One region of the Streptomyces sp. NBC_00466 genome, then DNA from elsewhere that is predicted to be linked to it. Evidence: riboswitches for the same ligand, from Rfam matches in the RefSeq annotation. Region 1 holds a riboswitch; each other region holds the start of a gene.
The links. A riboswitch is a leader RNA that binds a small molecule or an ion and turns the genes downstream of it on or off. The one in region 1 is predicted to bind thiamine pyrophosphate.

Region 1 (3,202 bases):
TCGCTGCGAACTCCTTGGACTTCTCCAACATCCCCGCTTCAATCTCGTCGTCCGAAGCGGAAGAGTGCAGGTCAGGGGCGAATTGCTCTGTGATGCTTTTACTAATCTTCATCGAGCAGAACTTCGGCCCGCACATGGAACAGAAATGCGCGGTCTTGGCCGGCTCGGCCGGCAGCGTCTCGTCATGGAACTCCCTTGCCGTGTCGGGGTCGAGAGCCAGATTGAACTGGTCCTCCCAGCGGAACTCGAAGCGTGCGTCCGAGAGCGCGTCGTCCCACTTCTGCGCGTCCTGGTGCCCCTTGGCCAGATCCGCCGCATGGGCCGCGATCTTGTACGTGATCACGCCGGTCTTCACGTCGTCCCGGTTGGGCAGCCCCAGGTGCTCCTTGGGCGTGACGTAGCAGAGCATGGCCGTGCCCCACCAGGCGATCATCGCCGCCCCGATGCCGGAGGTGATGTGGTCATACGCCGGGGCCACGTCCGTGGTGAGCGGGCCGAGCGTATAGAAGGGGGCCTCCTCGCAGATTTCCTGCTGGAGGTCGATGTTCTCCTTGATCTTGTGCATCGGGACGTGACCGGGACCTTCGATCATCGTCTGTACACCATGACGTTTGGCGACCGTGTTGAGTTCCCCGAGGGTGCGCAACTCCGCGAACTGCGCTTCGTCGTTGGCGTCCGCGATCGACCCCGGCCGCAGCCCGTCACCCAGCGAGTAGGTGACGTCGTAGGAGGCCAGAATGTCCGACAGCTCCTCGAAGTTCTCGTACAGGAACGACTCCTTGTGGTGCGCCAGGCACCAGGCGGCCATGATCGAACCGCCGCGCGAGACGATCCCGGTCTTGCGGCGTGCGGTGAGCGGCACGTACCGCAGCAGCACCCCCGCGTGCACCGTCATGTAGTCGACGCCCTGTTCGGCCTGCTCGATGACCGTGTCCTTGTAGATCTCCCAGGTCAGCTCCTCGGCCTGGCCGTCAACCTTCTCCAGGGCCTGGTAGAGCGGGACCGTGCCGATCGGGACGGGGGAGTTGCGCAGCACCCACTCGCGGGTGGTGTGGATATTGCGCCCGGTGGACAGGTCCATGACCGTGTCCGCGCCCCACTTGGTGGCCCAGGTCATCTTGTCCACCTCCTCCTCGATGGAGGAAGTGACGGCGGAATTACCGATGTTGGCGTTGACCTTCACCAGGAACCGCTTGCCGATGATCATCGGCTCGATCTCCGGGTGGTTGACGTTGGCCGGCAGGACCGCCCGGCCCGCGGCGATCTCCTCCCGTACGACCTCGGGGGAGACGTTCTCCCGGATCGCGACGTACTCCATCTCCGGGGTGATCTCCCCGCGCACGGCGTACGCGAGCTGGCTCACCGCGCGCCCCTCGCGCCCCCTTCTGGGCTGGCGGGGACGGCCGGGGAAGACCGCGTCGAGGTTACGGAGTCCCCCGCGCGGCGATGTGTGCTTGATCCCGTCGTCCTCGGGACGGGCCGGGCGGCCCGTGTACTCCTCGGTGTCGCCGCGACCGATGATCCAGTTCTCCCGGAGCGGGGCGAGCCCACGCCGTACATCGGTCTCGACGGTGGGATCGGTGTACGGGCCTGACGTGTCGTACAGCGTCACGTCCTGCCCATTGGTGAGGTGCACCTGCCTGACGGGCACCCTGAGATCCGCGCGCGAGCCCTCCGGGCCCGCTACGTATCCCTTGTGCCAGCCCGGCTTGCGCTCGTCCTGGTCGGTGGCAGGCGTGCGTGCATCCACTGTGGTCATGAGACCTACTCCCTACGCCGGCATTACCCGGTAACAGGTTCGGCGGTCGGCGCAGCTCACAGCAGTCTGCTGGTCAGCGCCCTCTCAGCCCGGTGCTCCGAGCTCCCGCGTGTGCAAAGGTGCCCCCACGCTAACGCCATTCGCCGCGCACTGAACAGAGGGCCTCCTCGTTCTTGCGATGATCGGGCGGTGACCCCACTCCCCGAACCACCTCCCGGCGGGCACGGCCACACGCACAGCCACGGCCCCGCCGCGCCTGTGTCCAAGCATCTGCGCAAGGTCATCGCGGCGGTGCTGATTCCCTTCGCGGCGGCGGTTGTTGTCGGTCTCGCGGTCTTCTGGCCGGGCGGTGCGCCGCACCATGCCCGCAGCGGTGTCGGGTTCGACCGGCAGACGCAGCAGGGCAATGTGGCGGAGCTCACTCCGGTCAACTGCCAGGACGTGCACGCGAGTCAGTCGTCGACGGCCGGCGGGAGCGCGGCCGGGGGCACTCCGGAACCGCAGTCCGGCGCCGGTGCGTCCCCGCAGGGCACCCCGTGCAAGAAGGCGAAGATCGAGGTGACGAGCGGCAAGGACAAAGGCCGCACCTTCACCGAGATCGTCCAGCCGGACTCCCCGCGCCAGTTGCACCGGGGACAGGGCGTGATCGTGGCGTACGCCCCCGACGCACCTCGTGACCTGCAGTACTCGGTGTCCGACGTGGACCGGAAGTTCCCGATGGTGCTGCTCGCCGGAATCTTCGCGCTGGTGGTGGTCGCCGTGGGCCGGCTGCGCGGGCTGATGGCACTGGTCGCGCTGGCCGTCAGTTTCGCCGTGCTGACGCTGTTCATCCTGCCGGCGATCCTGCACGGGTCGAATCCGCTGGTCGTGGCGGTGATCGGGGCGAGCGCCATCATGCTGATCGCGCTCTACACCTGCCACGGCCTGACCGCGCGGACCTCGGTGGCCGTCATCGGCACGCTGATCTCGCTGATGCTGATCGGGCTGCTCGGTTCGCTCTTCATCGGCTGGGCGAGCCTGACGGGCAATACCGACGACAGCACCGGTCTGATCCACGGCCTCTACCCGCACATCGACATGAGCGGGCTGCTGCTGGCGAGCGTCATCATCGGATCGCTCGGGGTGCTGGACGACGTGACGGTCACGCAGACCTCAGCCGTCTGGGAACTGCACCAGGCCGATCCCACAATGGGGGCCCGCGGGCTCTACCGGGCAGGCATCAGGATCGGCCGCGACCACATCGCGTCCGTCGTCAACACGCTCGTCCTGGCCTACGCGGGTGCGGCGCTGCCCTTGCTGCTGCTCTTCTCCATCGCACAGAGCAGTGTGGGGACGGTGGCCAACTCCGAGCTGGTCGCGGAGGAGATCGTACGGACCCTGGTGGGCTCGATCGGGCTGGTCGCCTCGGTGCCGGTGACCACGGCGCTCGCCGCACTCGTGGTC
Region 2 (3,202 bases), 2.1 Mb from region 1:
CGCGACCGTCGTGAGCTCGGTGCCCGACTCGACCAGGGACCTCTCCAGCACATCGAGGCTCGGCGCACCGCCGGTCCCCATGATCAGCCGGGAGGAGAAGACGGTGTCCGCGATGGTGAGGGAATCGTCTGCCATGTCCGGGTCAGCCTCCTTGGACTGCGGTGAGGATCTCGACGCGGTCGCCGTCGCCGAGCGGGGTGCGGGACCAGAGGCCGCGCGGTACGACGGTCTCGTTGACCGCGGCGGCGACCCCCGACGGAGCGCTGGTGAGGCCGGTGACCAGCACATCGAGGGTGGTGCCCGGCGCGATGGTGCGGGGCTCGCCGTTGACGGACACCCCGACCGGCGGGGCAGCCGCGGGCGGCACGTTCATGGGAGTGGGCGGCACGTTCATGCGGGCTGTTCCTGTCCTACGGGGGAGAAGCGCCGGGGCGTGAAGGCGCGGGCCTCGGCGGGCAGCTCCCCGGTGGTGAGCAGTTCGGCCATCACATCGCCGGTGACGGGGGTGAGCAGTACGCCGTTGCGGTAGTGGCCGGTGGCCAGCAGGAGGCCGGGCAGCGCGGTCGGGCCGAGCAGCGGCGCGTTGTCGGGCGACGCGGGACGCAGCCCCGCGCGTGTCTCGGTGAGCGGGAGTTCGGTGATGCCGGGCACCAGCTCATGAGCGTCGCGGAGCAGTTCGTACACCCCGCCCGCGGTGACCGTGGTGTCCCAGCCCAGCTCCTCGCTGGTCGCGCCGATCACGAGTTCGCCGTTCTCACGCGGGACCAGATAGAGGTGGCTGCCCCGGACGACCGCGCGGACGGTCCGGCTGAGGAACGGCGCGTACACACGCGGCACCGTCAGCCGGAGTACCTGCCCCTTGACCGGGCGTACGGGTGGAAGCACCGCGTCCGGTACGCCCGCGAGCTGCCCGCTGCGGCTGCCGGCCGCCAGCACCACCTGGCCGGCGCCGAGCGCGACGCCGTCGGCCAGCACCACACCGGTGGCCCGGCCGCGTTCCACCGTCAGACGCTCGGCCCAGCCGCGGTGAAAGATGACCCCGGCCCGCTCGCACGCGGTGACCAGCGCCTTCGCCAGCCGTCGTGGGTCGACCTGGTGGTCGCCGTCCACCCGCAGCCCGCCGCGCACGCCCGGCGCGAGCATCGGTTCGAGGCGCCTGCACTCGCGCCCCGTCAGCCACTCGGACTCCAGACCCGAGCGGCGCTGGAGTGCGTGCAGCTCCCGCAGATGCTCCCGGTCGTCGAGGTCGAGCGCCACGGCGAGGGTGCCGCAGGCGCGGTAGCCGAGATCCTGCCCCGACGCCTCCTCCAGCTCCGCGGCGAAATCCGGATAGCGGCGCGCGGACTCCAGGTTCAGACCGAGCAGGACCTGCTCGCCGTAATGGAGTTCCGTGACGGCGGCCAGCATGCCGGCCGCGACCTGCGCGGCCCCGCCGCCCGGCTGCGGGTCGGCGACGGCGGTGCGCAGTCCGCGCTGCGCCGACCGCCAGGCGATGACGAGACCGATGATCCCGCCCCCGACGACCAGTACGTCCGACAGCGCGTCCGAGGTGTCGGCGCGGTGCGCGTGATGGTTGGCATGGTGTGCGTGCATGGGCGTCCAGCCCCTCCCTTCGCCGGCATGACCCGGATCAGGTTCGTACGGTCGGAGGCCGTCCAGCCTCCCTCTCAGCCCGGTACGCCCGGACTCCCGCGAGTGGTTCAGCGTGGCCAGCCTAACCCCGGCCCCCGCCGCCCCGTAAGGCGTCCCCGGACGGCCCCCTGTTCTGACGGTGTGTCAGCTGTTTAAGGTGATCGGGTGAGCGAGCCGAGGAACGTCGTCATCGCCGGTGCGGGCATGGCCGGAGTGCAGACCGCTGTCGCCCTGCGGGACCAGGGCTTCACCGGACCCGTCACGCTGATCGGTGAGGAGCCTCACCAGCCGTACGACAGACCGCCGCTGTCCAAGGCCGTGCTGCTCGGCAAGGCCGAGGGCTCCGCCTTCGACGTCGACTTCGGCGCGCTCGGGGTCGAGTTGCTGCTGGGGTGCGAGGTGACCGGTGTACGCCCGCACGACCGGGAACTGGACACCGCGCGCGGCCCTGTCCCGTACGGGGCACTGGTCGTCGCAACCGGTGCCAGTCCGGTCACGCTGCCCGGCAGCGAGGGGGTCCCCGACGTCCATCTGCTGCGCACGCTCGACGACGCGGGGCGGCTGCGGGCCGTCCTCGCCGACCGGCGGGACGTCGTGGTGGTCGGCGCGGGCTGGATCGGCGCCGAGTTCGCCACGGCGGCCCGCGAGGCGGGGTGCGCGGTGACGGTCGTGGAGGCGGCCGGGCGGCCCCTCGTCGGGGCGCTGCCGGCCGAGATCGCGGCGCCCATGGCCGGCTGGTACGCCGACAGCGGGGCCGAACTCATCACCCACGCACGCGTGGCCCGCGTCGAGCCGGGCGCCGTGGTCCTGGAATCCGGGCGGCGGCTGCCGGCCGGGGCCGTCCTCGTCGGCATCGGCGCCAGGCCCGCGACCGGCTGGCTGGCCGGCTCCGGCATCGCGCTGGGCGCCGACGGCTCGGTCACGGCCGACGAGCGGCTGCGTACCTCGGTCGCCGATGTGTACGCGGTCGGCGACTGCGCGTCCTTCCCCTCCCGCAGGTACGGCGAGCGGCTGCTGGTCCACCACTGGGACAACGCCCTCCAGGGCCCGCGCACGGTCGCGGCGGACGTGATCGGCGAGACGCCGCAGATCTACGACCCGGTGCCGTACTTCTGGTCCGAGCAGTTCGGCCGTTTCGTGCAGTACGCGGGCCACCACGCGGCCGCCGACACGCTGATCCGGCGCGGCGACCCGTCGGGTCCGGCCTGGTCGGTGTGCTGGCTGAGGGAGGAGCGGCTGGTCGCGGTACTCGCCGTCGGCAGGCCCCGGGACCTGGCCCAGGGCCGGAAGCTCATCGAGTCGGGGGCCCCGGTGGACCCGGCCCGCGCCGCTGATCCGGCCGTGCCGCTCAAGTCGGCGGTCCGCCCGGAGGAGAGCCGGCTGTGAACGGGCGCCGGCTGTGAACGGGCGCCGGCCGTGAACGGGTGTCGGCCCGGGTACGCGAGCGGCCGTGAACGTGCGTCGGCCCGGGTGCGCGTCGGCCCTGAAGGGCTGAGTCCGGGTATCGGCTGTCAGTGCGGGATGGCAGGCTTGTCCCGTGACCGAGATTGACGCAAAAACCGATGCTCTC
Region 3 (3,202 bases), 2.8 Mb from region 1:
CGTGGTCCGCAGGGGCGTTGGCCGCGTACGCGGTGGCCGGTACGGCCACCAGGGCCAGCCCGAGCACGGTGCGCGTGATGATCCTCTTGCTGCGTCCAGCGGTGGTGCGGTGGGGGGCTTTCACCGGTCCTCCAAGGGGAGTTCGAGCGTCGGTGTTCTGTTAGGAAGCTTTCCTATCAGCTGCCCAAGAGGCCGTACACCCCCCGGGGAGAAAGGAGTTGAGCGAATTGGGCGCGCCCTCGATCATTCCCGATCGCTGACTCGCTGGGTTGAGTCGGGATGGCTGAGAGTTCTATGGCCTATTTTGCCCGAATGTGACTCCATGTCGCCGGGTGACACCCGTGCGCCACGGCGGCGGAGGTACCGGCCCGCGCGCGGTAGCGTCTGCGGTATGGACGATCACTCAGTAGTCGATGTCGGCGACGTACGGCTCGCGTACCGCACCTGGGGCGACCCCTTCGGCGCGCCGGTGGTGCTGCTGCACGGTCTCGGCGGCTCATCCGCGACCTGGGAGGAGACCGGCCGGGCACTCGGCAACGAGTGGCGGGTGTACGCCCTCGACCTGCGGGGACACGGGGAGAGCGACTGGCCGGACGAGTACTCGTTCGAGCTCATGCGCGACGACGTGCTGGGCTTCCTGGACGAACTGGAACTGGACCGGGTCGGTGTCGTCGGCCACTCCATGGGCGGCGTCGTCGCCTATCTGCTCGCCCAGGAGCACGCGGACCGGGTGGAACGGCTCGTCCTGGAGGAGGCCCCGCCCCCGTACCCCAGGGAGGCGGCCGAACCGGAGCGCCCCGAAGCGCCGGTCGACTACGACTGGAACGTGGTGCTCGCCATCAAGAACGAGCTCCGGGATCCTCCTCCCGAGTGGGCCGAGCGGCTCGGCGAGATCGTCGCCCCGACACTGATCGTGGCCGGCGGCCCCGACAGCTCCATGTCGCAGGAGCGGATTCCCGACATGGCGGCGGGGATCCCCGACTCCCGGACGATCACGATCCCGGTCGGCCACACCGTGCACGCCCTGGAGCCCGGACAGTTCTCGGCCGCGGTCAGCGACTTCTTCACCAGCTGAGCGGCCGGGCGCGGCTGTTCGGCCCGGTGACCACTGAGACCCGGCACCCGTCGGGGCCGCCCTCCGCAGCCACGCACCCTCTCCATGGACAGCGTGACGCTGCCCGTTAGTCTTGCAGTCGTACCGGACACGGGGTGCCCCGCCCAGGGGCTGAGATCACACCCGCCGAACCTGAACCAGTTAGTACTGGCGGAGGGATGTCGCTCAATGTCATTGCCACCTGCTCCCAGCAGCACGGCCACAGGCCCTCGGTCCGTCTTCGACGGCCGGATGCCCGCCGAGCCCGGCGACCTGCGGATCGAGGCCCGCGGGATCGCGCCGGTGCCCGGGCAGCACCGCTACGGCGGCCCCGGCCGGCTTTTCACCGTGTGGTTCGCCCCGAATCTCACCATGACCGGCGTGTTCACCGGAACCGTCGGTATCGCGCTCGGTCTGGACCTGCCCACCGCCCTGTTGGCCGTTGTGCTGGGCACCTTGATCGGCGCTGTTCCCACCGCGTACCTCGGAACCTGGGGCAGCCGCACCGGGGCAGGCCAGCTGCCGTTGGCCCGGCTCGCGTTCGGCCGGTCCGTCACGGTGCCCGGCCTGCTGCAATGGCTGTCGTCGGTGGCCTGGGACGCGCTCATCGGGCTGTTCGGCGGGGACGCGCTGGCCCGGCTCTGCGGCTGGCCGTTCTGGCTGGGTGTGCTGGTGATGATGGTGGGACAAGGGTCACTCGGAGTGCTGGGCTACGAAGCGATCCACCGGCTGCAGAAGCTGATGACCTTCGTGCTCGCCGCCGCTTTCGTCGCCCTGGCCTTCAGGCTCCCGGACAGCGTCCACCCCGCGGCCGCCGGCAGTGCCCACGGCGCCGACCGCGTCGGCGCGTTCGTACTGACCAGTACCATCGCCCTGAGTCTGGCGCTGTCGTGGGCTCCGTACGCCAGCGACTTCAGCCGCTACCTGCCGCAGGACACCTCCCGGCCGCGTATGTTCTGGTACACGCTCCTCGGCGTCAGCGTCTCCTTCGTGGCCGTCCAGGCACTCGGGTTGTGGGGGGCCACCGTCTTCACCGACCAGACCGCCCGGGGCGTCGACAGGCTGCTGGGCGGCGGCCTGCTCGGCGCGGTGGGGCTGCTGGCCGTGGCGCTGGCCGCTCTGTGCAGCAATGCCATGAACGACTACAGCGGCTCGCTGGCTCTGCAGACCATCGGTCTGCGCGTCCCGCGTCCGTTCGCGGCCGCTCTCGCCGCCGTACTCGGTTTCCCGCTGGTGCTGTGGATGCATGCCGCCGACACCGCCGCGCGCTTCCAGAACGTACTGCTCTTCGTCGGCTACTGGATCCCCGGCTTCGTCGCCGTCGTCGCTGTCGACTGGTTCGCACGGGCTCGCGCGGGCGAACCGGTCGATCCCACAGCGGAGAGCGTCCGCTCGCGGTCCGGCAGGCCCGCTCTGGTGGCATTCTGCGCGGCCTTCGCCGCAGCGGTTCCGTTCATGAACACGGGCCTCTACACAGGCCCGGTGGCTGCGGCACTGCACGGCGCCGACCTGGCCTACTACGCGGCCTTCCTCACCGCGCTCGCCGTCTACGCACCCCTCAGGCTGCGCCGCAGCAGGACCACCCTGCCGGACGCGAGCCCGGCCTGATCCGAACGGAAGACCCTAAGGCTTCCAGTCCGGGCTGCGCCCGCTGAGGCCGATCACCCGGTCCAGGAACGGCGCGTCCTGCGGCACCTCGACCGCCGGGCCGAAGGCAGGCTCGCGCGCCGGGCTGTCCGCCGGAGCGAGCAGTGCGTACGAGACGCCGAGGCTCGCCGGATCGGGTGCGTACCGCTGACCGGTCGCGCGGGCCAGGTCCCAGCCGTGCACGACCAGCTCGTTCAGTGCGATCCGTCCGGCGACCGTGGCGGGGAAGGTGAATCCGCCCGCCCTGGTGTCGCCCTCCCACGCGGCGGGGGAGTGCCAGGCCACGATCAGCTCCTCCAACTGCCGGGGCAGCGCCGTCCGCCAGTCCGCGGCGAGTTCGGGGCCGGCGCCGGTGCCCGGGGCCGTGTCGGTGTGCGGCCCGAATTCCTTCCCTGCCGCCGAGTGGAACGCCACCGTCAGTCCGGAGATGTGGGCGAGCAGGTCCCGGACCGCGAAGTCCGG
Region 4 (3,202 bases), 2.1 Mb from region 1:
ACCGGGAGGCGCCGAGCACCCGGGCGGCCTCCTCCTGGCGCGGGTCGAGCTGCGACCAGAGGCCGCCCACGGTCCGTACGACCACCGCGTAGTTGAAGAAGACGTGCGCGAGCAGGATCGCCCAGACCGTGGTGTCGAGGCGTACGCCCCACAGCTGGTCGAGCAGCCCGCCACGGCCGAGCAGTGCGAGGAAGGCCGTCCCGACGACGACGGTGGGCAGCACGAAGGGCACTGTCGCCACCGCGCGCAGCAGCTGCTTGCACGGGAAATCGAACCGGGCGAATACATACGCGCCCGGGAGCGCGATCAGCAGCGTCAGGCCGGTCGACGCGCACGCCTGCCAGGTGGTGAACCACAGGACGTGCAGGATGTCGGGTTGGCTCAGCACCTCGCCGATCCGCCCGAACTGCCAACTGCCGCCCGCCTTGAGGCCACGGCCGACGATGGCCGCCACCGGGTACGCGAAGAAGACCGCGAAGAAAGCGAAGGGCACGGCCATCAGCGCGAGCCGCACCGCCGTCCGGCGCCGGGCCGCCCCGGCCGCGGACGGCGGCCCGGCCTGTACCGCGGGCGGCGGCCCGGTCCGCGCGGGCGCTACTTCAGGACGATCGAGGACCACGACTTGACCCACTGATCACGGTTCTTGGCGATCGTGCCGGGTGCGACGGTCTCGGGCGCGGTGACCTTCGCGCCGAACTCGGTGAACACCGCGGGCTCCTTCGCGCCCTTGACCACCGGGTCCACGAACATGTTGAGCGGCATGTCCTCCTGGAACTTCTTGCTGATCAGGAAGTCGATCAGGGCCTTGCCGCCCGCCTGGTTCTTCGCGCCGTCCAGCAGCCCGGCGAACTCGATCTGCCGGAAGCAGGTGGAGGTGGCGACGCCGGTCGGGGCGGTCTTGGGCTGCGGCTTGGCGTACAGCACCTCGGCGGGCGGGCTCGACGCGTACGAGACGACGAGCGGCCGGTCGCCCTTGGCCTTCTTGCCGCCGGCCGAGCCGGAGAAGTCGTTGTTGTACGCCTGCTCCCAGCCGTCGTCGACCTTGACGCCGTTGGCCTGGAGCTTCTTCCAGTACGCCTGCCAGCCGTCGTTCCCGTACTTCGCGACCGTGCCGAGCATGAAGCCGAGGCCGGGTGAGGAGGTGGCCACGTTCTCGGTGACCAGCAGGTTCTTGTACTGCGGCTTGATCAGGTCGTCGAAGCTGCGGGGCGGGGCGGTCTTGTGGTCGGCGAAGTACTTCTTGTCGTAGTTGACGCAGAGGTCGCCGCTGTCGATGGGGGTGACCCGGTGCTTCGCCGCGTCGAGCTGTACCCCGGAGTCGACCTGGTCCAGGCCCTTCGCCCGGTACGGCGTGAAGAGGCCGTTGTCGAGCGCTCGGGACAGCAGGGTGTTGTCGACGCCGAAGAAGACGTCGCCGCGCGGGGAGCCCTTGCTGAGGATCTCCTGGTTGAGCGCGGCACCGGCGTCCCCGCTCTTGAGGACGTGGACGGTGTAGCCGGTCTCCTTCGTGAACTCCTTGAGCACGGCGGGAGATGCGGCGAACGAGTCGTGGCTGACCAGCGTCACGACCTTGGAGTTCTTGGCGCCCGAACCGGAGTCGTCGGAACCTCCGCAGGCGGCGAGCGTCGAGACGCCCAGCGCGGCGGCCAGCGCGGTGACGGTCAGCTTCCTGGTGGTCAGCGTTCTGCCGGACGTACGCGCTCGCTTGGTGGTGCTCACTGATTCCTCCTGGGATGGACATCCAGGAAGAGACGCGGCCCTGCCCGCGGGAAAGCGGGCAGGGCTGAACAGCTTGAGTAGAGACCGAACTTCCTACCCGGAATGACCCGGGCAAGGTCCAGAGGGTCTGCGGCATGGCCGCACTCTCAGCGCTGTGGCGCTCCCCTGTCGGAATATGAAAATGTGCGGCCCACGTTACACGGACCCTACCGCTGTGACACGGGCCCTACCGCTCAGCGGCCGCCAGCTGCCCGCACGCTCCGTCGATCTCCTGGCCGCGGGTGTCCCGTACGGTCACGGTGACGCCGTGGGCGGCGATCGCATCGACGAACGCCTTCTCGTCCTCCGGCCGGGACGCGGTCCACTTGGAGCCCGGTGTCGGGTTGAGCGGGATCAGGTTGACATGGACCGGCTTGCCCTTGAGCAGCCGTCCGAGCCGGTCGCCCCGCCAGGCGTGGTCGTTGATGTCGCGGATGAGCGCGTACTCGATGGAGACCCGGCGACCGGACTTCGCGGCGTACTCCCAGGCCGCGTCCAGCACCTCACGGACCTTCCACCGGGTGTTCACCGGCACAAGGGTGTCGCGCAGCTCGTCGTCGGGCGCGTGCAGCGAGACCGCGAGGCGGCACTTGAAGCCCTCGTCGGCGAAGCGCAGCATCGCGGGCACCAGGCCGACCGTGGACACGGTGATCCCACGCTGCGAGAGGCCGAGGCCGTCGGGCTCGGGGTCGGTCAGCCGGCGGATCGAGCCGACCACCCGCTTGTAGTTGGCGAGGGGCTCGCCCATGCCCATGAAGACGATGTTGGAGAGCCGCGCGGGCCCGCCGGGCACCTCGCCGTCGCGCAGGGCGCGCATTCCGTCGACGATCTGGTGGACGATCTCGGCCGTCGACAGATTGCGGTCGAGGCCCGCCTGTCCGGTGGCGCAGAAGGGACAGTTCATGCCGCAGCCGGCCTGCGAGGAGATGCACATCGTCACCCGGTCCGGGTAGCGCATCAGCACGGACTCGACCAGCGTGCCGTCGTGCAGCTTCCAGAGCGTCTTACGGGTGGTGTCGTCGTCACAGCTGATGTGGCGCACGACGCTCATCAGGTCAGGGAGCAGCGCCTCCCGCAGCTTCTCGCGCGAGGCGGCCGGGATGTCGGTCCACTCGGCGGGGTCGTGGGCGTACCGCGCGAAGTAGTGCTGCGACAGCTGCTTGGCGCGGAACGGCTTCTCGCCGGTCCCGGCCACGGCGTCCTTGCGCTCGGCGGGCGTGAGGTCGGCGAGGTGGAGCGGGGGCTTCTTGGCTCCGCGGGGCGCGACGAAAGTGAGTTCTCCGGGCTTAGGCATGGTTCATCCAGTGTCGCAGACACGCAACGGTCCACCGGACCGTCGCCCGGAGGCTGTACGACGGCCCGGCGGAGCTGGTCGTCATGGGGCGGGAGCACGCCTGTTCACTGTCCCATCAGCTCTCTGACCGCTTGCGCTGTCCAGTGGCCT

Region 2: another riboswitch for thiamine pyrophosphate. It lies ahead of thiO (glycine oxidase ThiO); the one in region 1 lies ahead of thiC (phosphomethylpyrimidine synthase ThiC).
Region 3: another riboswitch for thiamine pyrophosphate. It lies ahead of OG210_RS02090 (cytosine permease); the one in region 1 lies ahead of thiC (phosphomethylpyrimidine synthase ThiC).
Region 4: another riboswitch for thiamine pyrophosphate. It lies ahead of OG210_RS05330 (thiamine ABC transporter substrate binding subunit); the one in region 1 lies ahead of thiC (phosphomethylpyrimidine synthase ThiC).

What each region holds. Positions count from the first base shown of each region.
Region 1 is NZ_CP107896.1:3,297,801-3,301,002, reverse strand. It holds gene thiC (phosphomethylpyrimidine synthase ThiC) at 1-1,759, opposite strand, end outside; TPP riboswitch at 1,752-1,878, opposite strand; gene OG210_RS14615 (YibE/F family protein) at 1,949-3,202, shown strand, end outside.
Region 2 is NZ_CP107896.1:5,426,006-5,429,207, forward strand. It holds gene OG210_RS24395 (thiazole synthase) at 1-135, opposite strand, end outside; gene thiS (sulfur carrier protein ThiS) at 143-373, opposite strand; gene thiO (glycine oxidase ThiO) at 391-1,593, opposite strand; TPP riboswitch at 1,591-1,703, opposite strand; gene OG210_RS24410 (FAD-dependent oxidoreductase) at 1,837-3,018, shown strand; gene OG210_RS24415 (Rv2175c family DNA-binding protein) at 3,170-3,202, shown strand, end outside.
Region 3 is NZ_CP107896.1:455,411-458,612, reverse strand. It holds gene OG210_RS02095 (alpha/beta hydrolase) at 392-1,075, shown strand; TPP riboswitch at 1,196-1,290, shown strand; gene OG210_RS02090 (cytosine permease) at 1,283-2,701, shown strand; gene OG210_RS02085 (TIGR03086 family metal-binding protein) at 2,717-3,202, opposite strand, start outside.
Region 4 is NZ_CP107896.1:1,232,125-1,235,326, forward strand. It holds gene OG210_RS05325 (ABC transporter permease) at 1-499, opposite strand, end outside; gene OG210_RS05330 (thiamine ABC transporter substrate binding subunit) at 595-1,719, opposite strand; TPP riboswitch at 1,792-1,896, opposite strand; gene rlmN (23S rRNA (adenine(2503)-C(2))-methyltransferase RlmN) at 1,946-3,052, opposite strand; gene OG210_RS05340 (histone deacetylase) at 3,157-3,202, opposite strand, start outside.